2 linked regions of the Zobellia nedashkovskayae genome follow. The protein of the gene in region 2 interacts with the protein of the main gene of each other region in a pairwise test. Links are inferred from orthologs where the notes say so. Each region holds a gene or a part of one and is shown on either strand. Other genes may lie near its edges.

Evidence for each region.
Region 1: the proteins of ruvC (region 2) and ruvA interact in binary tests that used the Escherichia coli proteins (3 or more experiments, as listed by UniProt). The link is inferred for Zobellia nedashkovskayae from one-to-one orthologs.

What each region holds. Positions count from the first base shown.
Region 1 is NZ_JADDXR010000002.1:685,643-689,276, forward strand. The notes cover bases 259-3,217. They hold ruvA (Holliday junction branch migration protein RuvA), read right to left. Parts: upstream 2,050-3,217; coding sequence 1,468-2,049; downstream 259-1,467. Other genes in these bases: sov (T9SS outer membrane translocon Sov/SprA), read right to left, coding at 259-1,462; IWB64_RS02960 (NADP-dependent malic enzyme), read right to left, coding at 2,110-3,217. Also shown: more of sov, read right to left, coding at 1-258; more of IWB64_RS02960, read right to left, coding at 3,218-3,634. UniProt on the Escherichia coli protein: The RuvA-RuvB-RuvC complex processes Holliday junction (HJ) DNA during genetic recombination and DNA repair.
Region 2 is NZ_JADDXR010000002.1:800,120-803,774, reverse strand. The notes cover bases 263-3,242. They hold ruvC (crossover junction endodeoxyribonuclease RuvC), read left to right. Parts: upstream 263-1,465; coding sequence 1,466-2,020; downstream 2,021-3,242. Other genes in these bases: hemW (radical SAM family heme chaperone HemW), read left to right, coding at 2,174-3,242; IWB64_RS03460 (hypothetical protein), read left to right, coding at 985-1,455; IWB64_RS03465 (tetratricopeptide repeat protein), read left to right, coding at 263-857. Outside these bases: more of IWB64_RS03465, read left to right, coding at 1-262; more of hemW, read left to right, coding at 3,243-3,307; IWB64_RS03445 (cyclase family protein), read left to right, coding at 3,399-3,655.

The DNA.
Region 1 (3,634 bases), 110 kb from region 2 along the record:
CGTTATAGGTATATTGAAATGCAACAGCCAAAACCTCATCATTACTTAAACGTTGGTTCAATGAGATATAACCTAATTGCGAGTTAAATTGAAAATCTCTACTCTGTTCTAATTTTCTAGCATTTTCTAAATAGGCGTAATCAAAACCTTGATTAGGCAAGTACCCTGACACATTAAAACCCTGTTCTATAGTGGCTACATCACGAATACTTGTTGTTAGCGCTCCCCCTTTACCAATTAAAGATGGATCATAGTTGTTTGCGTTATTTCGTGGCAATTGATTTGGCTGTCCTGTATTAGTTTTAAAAAATGATGCAGGAGCATTTTGGCCAATTCTAGTGGTTTCATCTCCCGCAACTAAGGGATCATATTCACCTAAATCCTGAATACCTACAATATTACGAACGTTTAAAGTTTGTTGGCTACGGTTGGTAACCCACACTTCTAAACGCGTAATCTGAACTTGACTTCTTATATAAGGATAGTTGACTAAAGCCGCATCGTAATTGTCCCTAAAGTATTGTGATAAGAAGAAATGCTTGTCTTCATCATATTGCAGAGCTGAAACAGAAAAATCATTAACTGTACCACCACCTTGTGCAACAACAGTATTATTTTGTGAACGTTGCTCTGAAAACACTGCTGTAACGGTAGTTTTACCAAATTGAAGCTGAGTTTTAACCCCAAAAAGACTTTGTGCCCCAGTAATTAAAGAACTGTTAAGCGGCATGTTTACGTTACCTACTTCAATGGACTGTATAATATCATCCTCAGTAGGTGTGTAATCTAATTTTACAATGTTCTGAAAATCGAAAGTGGCTTCTGTATCGTAGTTTGCGGTTACCTGTAATCGCTCTCCTATCTTGCCTAGCATACTCAAACTTATACGTTGATCAAAATCAAAAGAAAGATTGGTACGGTTTCTTGGGGATAAAGAAGGATTGTCGTTCTTCTGCCAGATAACCCCTAAATCCATTGCAACAGAACCCTGTGGTATTACCTCTATAGTATTACCTCCAAAAATAGATTGAAAGAAGTTGTTGTTTACATAAAAGTTAGGAAGTAAGTTTTTTCTAGCCTCTTCACTACCTTCTTTTTTACCTGAGTAAGCATCAGACTTTTCTTTAAAGTAGCCTTTAATTCCCTCTTGACGTACTAGTTCATAATACTGTTCCGGTGTTAGAATTACAGGATACCCAATATCAAAATCACCTACCTTCTCAGAATAGATGTACATGTTAAGGTTTGTGTCGTAATCGTATTTAGAAACAATACTTTCCGGATTTTCCATTTTGAGTTTACCCAAAGAAAAACCGGTCTTTACAGAATCCACTTCTTGCTCTTCCCTATCTTCATTTTCGGTTTCTTGAGCATACGATATACTGGAGGAAACAATCAAAAATAAAAATAGGAGTGTAAGCTTAAATGGTGATTTAAGAAATAGTTTGGCCCCTGTTTTCAAACTTGTTATAAATTTTTAAGCGCAAGTTTAATTATGTTCTCTACGCTGAGCGAGGGATCTTGGGTAAGTACTTTATCAACTACCTTTTCGGCTTGTCTTCTTACAAAGCCAAGAACCTCTAAAGCAGATAACGCTTCTTCTTTATTAGTATTGTTCGCAAGTGCGGAAACTTCGCCTATATCGTAAACTTTTAAAATCTTGTCACGAAGGTCTAGAATTACTCGTTGGGCAGTTTTGGCTCCTATGCCTTTGATAGACTGAATTGTTGGCACGTCCCCATTGGCAATAGCATCCCTAATTTGAGCGGGTTCCAATGAAGAAAGCATGGTTCTTGCCGTACTTGAACCAATACCGGAAACCGATAATAAAAGACGAAAAATTTCACGTTCCGACCTTTCAGAAAAACCGAATAACGTGTGTGAATCTTCCTTCACCTGTAGATGGGTGAATAAACTAATACTTTCTGAATCCCCTATCTTAGAAAAAGTATTCAAAGAAATATTAACAAAATAGCCCACTCCAGCACATTCTATTACTACATATGTTGGATTCTTTTCTACAAGTTTGCCTTTGAGGTGGGTTATCATGTTCGGTGTGGTTTTGAGGAGTTATTTTGTCCGGCCATTACAGCCGGACGAATACTATTATTAAGCCTTTGTTGATTTGGCTTTTTTTCTTTTTTCTCTTTCTTGGGCATCTATAACCGCAACCGCCGTCATATTTACCATTTCATCTACACTTGCCCCTAATTGAAGGATATGAACTGATCTTCTTAAACCAACCATGATTGGGCCAATACTATCCGCCTGGTTCAATTCTTTCAATAATTTATAAGTAATGTTTGCCGCTTCCAGGTTAGGAAAAATCAAGGTATTGACTTTTTTACCAGCAAGTTTAGAAAAAGGAAACTGACTCTGTAATAACTCTTTATTTAATGCAAAATCTGTTTGGATTTCACCATCAACGATTAAATCAGGATTTCTTTCATGTAAAATACGAACCGCTTCTCTTACTTTTTTAGCATGAGGATGGCTAGATGAACCAAAGTTTGCATAAGACAATAACGCCAATACAGGTTCAAAACCAAAAGTAGCCGCAACATTAGCTGCATTCTGTGCTATTTCAGCGATCTCTTCTGCGTTTGGATCAATATTTATAGAAGTATCGGACAAGAACAAAGGTCCCTTATCTGTAATCATGATGTTTACCGTAGATACCTTTTTAACGTTCGAAGCTCTCCCTATAACTTCAAAAATAGGTTTTACTACTGTTGGGTAGGCTCTTGAGTATCCAGAAATCATTCCATCCGCATCACCTTCAAGCACCATCATAGCACCAAAGTAGTTACGCTGTCTCATTCTTATTTTAGCACTATAAAGTGTAGTACCACTTCTTTTTCTACTTTCCCAAAACTTGGTCGCGTAGCGAATATGTTTTTCATCAAACTCATTAGAAGTCGGGTCTAAAATTTCTATATCAGCATCAAAATCTATTTCCTTTTTTAGCTCAAGAATAACTTCTTTTCGTCCTAAAAGAATAGGTTCTGCAATACCTTCTTCATAAACGATCTGTGCTGTTTTAAGTACATCCAAATGATCGGCCTCTGCAAAAACAATACGTTTTTTATTCATTTTGGCCCGGTTGTGCAACAAACGCACTACCTTATTATCATTACCAGAACGCTGTAACAATTCCTCTTTGTATCGGCCCCAATCATCAATAGGGTTCTTAGCCACACCACTATCCATTGCTGCTTTAGCTACGGCTGGTGGAATTTCAGCTATCAAACGTTGATCAAAAGGTTTTGGAATAATATATTCTTTACCAAAAGTCAACCTAGTTTCCCCATAAGCAATATTTACCTGCTCTGGAACAGGTTGCTTGGTAAGATCGGCCAATGCTTTTACAGCGGCCATTTTCATCTCTTCGTTAATAGTTGTAGCACGAACATCTAAAGCGCCTCTAAAAATAAAAGGAAAACCAAGTACATTATTCACCTGATTAGGATGATCAGACCGTCCTGTAGCCATAATGATGTCTTTACGGGTCTTTACTGCTAAATCATAACTTACCTCTGGATCAGGGTTAGCCATGGCAAACACAATAGGGTTTTTGGCCATTGTCAGTAACATATCAGCCGTAACGATATCAGCAATAGATAATCCTACAAAT
Region 2 (3,655 bases):
CAAAAGATTTCAGCAATTCAGAAATCTTATTTAAAGACCTTATCAATGTTTCAGATAATAATCCTGAATATCATTTTTATCTAGCAGAGACTTTTCGTGAACAAAAAAAGGTTGGCAATAGTATAACTTCATATAAGAATGCCACGGCAACAGATAGTACCCATCTAAGGAGTCTGTTTCAGTTGGGAAAATACTATGTTGGACAAAGAGAAAAGGATTCGGCCTTTATTTTCATTGACCGTGGACTCCGATTTTACGAAAATGATGTAGCGCTTATAAATTTAAAGGCTTTAGCCTATTTTAACAATGATGAATATATTAAAGCACTTCCTTATTTTAATACGCTTTTAGAGTTAGGAGAGGAAAAGGAGTATATCTATGAAAAACTAGCCTATTGCTATTTTAAGGATTGGGAGTTTGAAAAGGCAAAAGCCAACTATAAAAAGGTCTTAGAATTGAATGAGGAAAATGCCGATGCTTATTTCTATTTGGGTCAGGTATATTGGAAAGATAAACAGATAGATAGTGCGCAGTACTATGTTAAAGAGTCTATTGCAGTTCAGAAACCTTTTCTGGTTAGGGAATATGTTGCCCTTGCTGGAATTTCTAGAAATAAAGAAGATATGAAATCTGCTTTGGAATATTATAAATTAGCTCATGAGGAAGACCCGGATGATGCGCTAATCTATCACAATATTTGTACGGTGGCTGATCAGTATTATAAAGACCCTAAGGTTAAGTTGAAGTATTACGAGAAATTTGACGAAAGGTTCGGTAACAAGAATGATTATATGGCAAAGATGGTAGCCAAACGCATTTCTGAACTAAAAGAGGAAATTCATTATGATGTAAAATAGCAGACCTTGTTTTCTAAATGGTTTTTTTAATAAAAAACTGTCCTTTTGATGAATTTTCCCTTTGCGAATAAGGATTCATAGCACAAACCTCCACAAAAAATCGTAATTTCAGCCTAGAATTAAGGCAATGCGAAACCTCACAATTTTATGTTTTTTGTTCCTGCTTACGGCATGTAATTGGTCGGCTTCAAGGGAAAAGAAAACCCAAGAATTGGTCAACAAAGAAATCTTAGGTATTGATTGGGAAGATGTGGATCAATACCCTCTTTTTGCCGATTGCGACGAAATGGCTTCCAAAGAAGAGCAGAAACAATGTTTTATGGCTACGCTGATGAAACATTTTTCAAAAACACTTGAGGAATCAGATTTTGTGGTACAAGAAGCAGTGAAAGACACTATTTTTGTCGATTTTTTAATGGAAGCTTCAGGGGCTATTTCTCTTTTGAATATTGATAAAGGAGATATAACAGAAATTCAACTTCCAGGTTTTGACAAACAAATAGAAAATTGCCTGAACGGTTTACCTAAAATTGAACCCGCATTAAAAAGAGGTATTCCTGTTAGGGCAAAATTTAGAATTCCTATAGTACTTCAATAAAACAAATTATTTGGCAACGGAAAAAATTATACTCGGCATTGATCCAGGAACTACCATTATGGGCTTCGGTGTTATTAAAGTGGTTGGAAAAAAAATGGAGTTCATTCAAATGAACGAACTGATGCTCAAAAAATACAGCGACCACTACGTAAAATTAAAGCTCATTTTTGAACGCACCATAGAACTTATTGATACGTACCACCCTGATGAAATAGCTATTGAGGCGCCGTTCTTTGGTAAGAACGTACAATCTATGCTCAAACTAGGTCGCGCCCAAGGTGTGGCCATGGCAGCAGGTCTTTCCCGTGAAATTCCCATAACGGAATATTTGCCAAAGAAGATAAAAATGGCTGTAACAGGCAATGGTAATGCTAGTAAGGAACAGGTTGCCAAAATGCTACAAAGTGTACTGGGACTAAAAACGCTACCCAAAAACCTAGATAGTACAGATGGTCTTGCCGCTGCGGTTTGCCATTTTTATAACTCAGGTAGAGTAGATGTCGGTAAAGGGTATTCGGGTTGGGATGCTTTTGTAAAACAGAATAGTTCTAGGGTTAAAAAGTAGTGGGGTAGTAGTGAGTACTTAGTATTAAGTAAATAGTACTCGGTTGGCAGTGAAAAACTAATACTGATTTAATCTACATCTAAAAAAAATTAGTCATTCACAACAACCCCTAACCTCTCAATTCTAAGTGCTAAATACTAATTACTAAAAAAAATGAGCGGCATCTACATCCATATTCCTTTTTGCAAACAGGCATGTCATTATTGTGATTTTCATTTCTCGACTTCAATGGGGAAGAAAGAAGCCATGATTACGGCTTTGCAGAAAGAACTACTCTTGCGAAAAGACGAGTTTAAGAATGAGGTTGTAGAAACTATATATTTTGGAGGAGGAACGCCCAGTGTGCTTCAAACAGAAGAAATACAATCTATTATTGATTCAGTTTACAGTAATTATACAGTTTCTGAAAATCCGGAAATCACGTTAGAGGCCAATCCAGATGATTTATCAACGGAGAAAATAATTGCCCTTTCCAAAAGTCCTATCAATCGTTTAAGCATAGGTGTTCAATCTTTCTTTGAGAAGGATTTAAAACTTATGAATCGTGCACATAATGCTAGTGAAGCGGAGAATTGTATAAGGGAAGCAACTACCTATTTTGATAATATTTCTATTGATTTAATTTACGGAGTCCCAGACATGACAAACGAGCGTTGGAAAGAGAATATAGACAAAGCACTTTCTTTTGGAATACCTCATATTTCTAGTTATGCCCTAACCGTTGAGCCACACACGGCACTCGCTAGTTTTATTAAAAAAGGCTTGGTCAAAAATGTAGATGATGAGGTGGCGCAGGCGCATTTTCATATCCTGTCCGAAACTTTGGAAGCCGCTGGTTTTGAAAGCTATGAGATATCTAATTTTGGAAAACCAGGTTATTTTTCAAGAAATAATACGGCCTACTGGCAACAGAAAAAGTATTTAGGTATAGGTCCGTCCGCACACTCGTATGATGGTGTGCGTAGAGGGTGGAACATCAATAATAATCCCAAATATTTGAAGTCGATAGAAAAAGGAGAGCTTCCTATGGAAACTGAAACCTTATCCGTTACCGATACTTATAATGAATATGTGATGACCGGTTTACGTACCATTTGGGGTGTCTCGCTTACAAGAATTGCTTCTAAGTTTGGTGAGAAATACCAGGAATATGCTTTAATGCAGGCGGAGAAGCACCTGAAGGACGAGTTGCTACATATTGATGGTGACACCCTGTTAACTACTAAAAAGGGGCGTTTTTTAGCTGACGGTCTAGCATCCGACCTTTTTATGTTAAATTTGAAGTAGAAACAGAAGTGAATAGGTGTAGAAGAAGTACACCATGAAGGCCGTAAGCATATAGTTACCCCAAATAACGGCCGTAAAACAACACATATTTATGATTGCCACAGTAAAACATAGAACAAAAAATTATCCTATAGATCTTACAAAACCTTTAGATATATCCATAGTTATAAAAAATGGTGCGGATAATGTAAATGCTTGGTACGTGGATCCGCCAACAATTACACCTCACGAGGAAAAAGGTTTTGTGGGCAAGGTATCGGAAGGAGCGTCCATTAATTTCAATGATATTTCGTTCAACCCACATGCGCACGGGACACACACGGAATGTGTGGGCCATATTACTGAAGA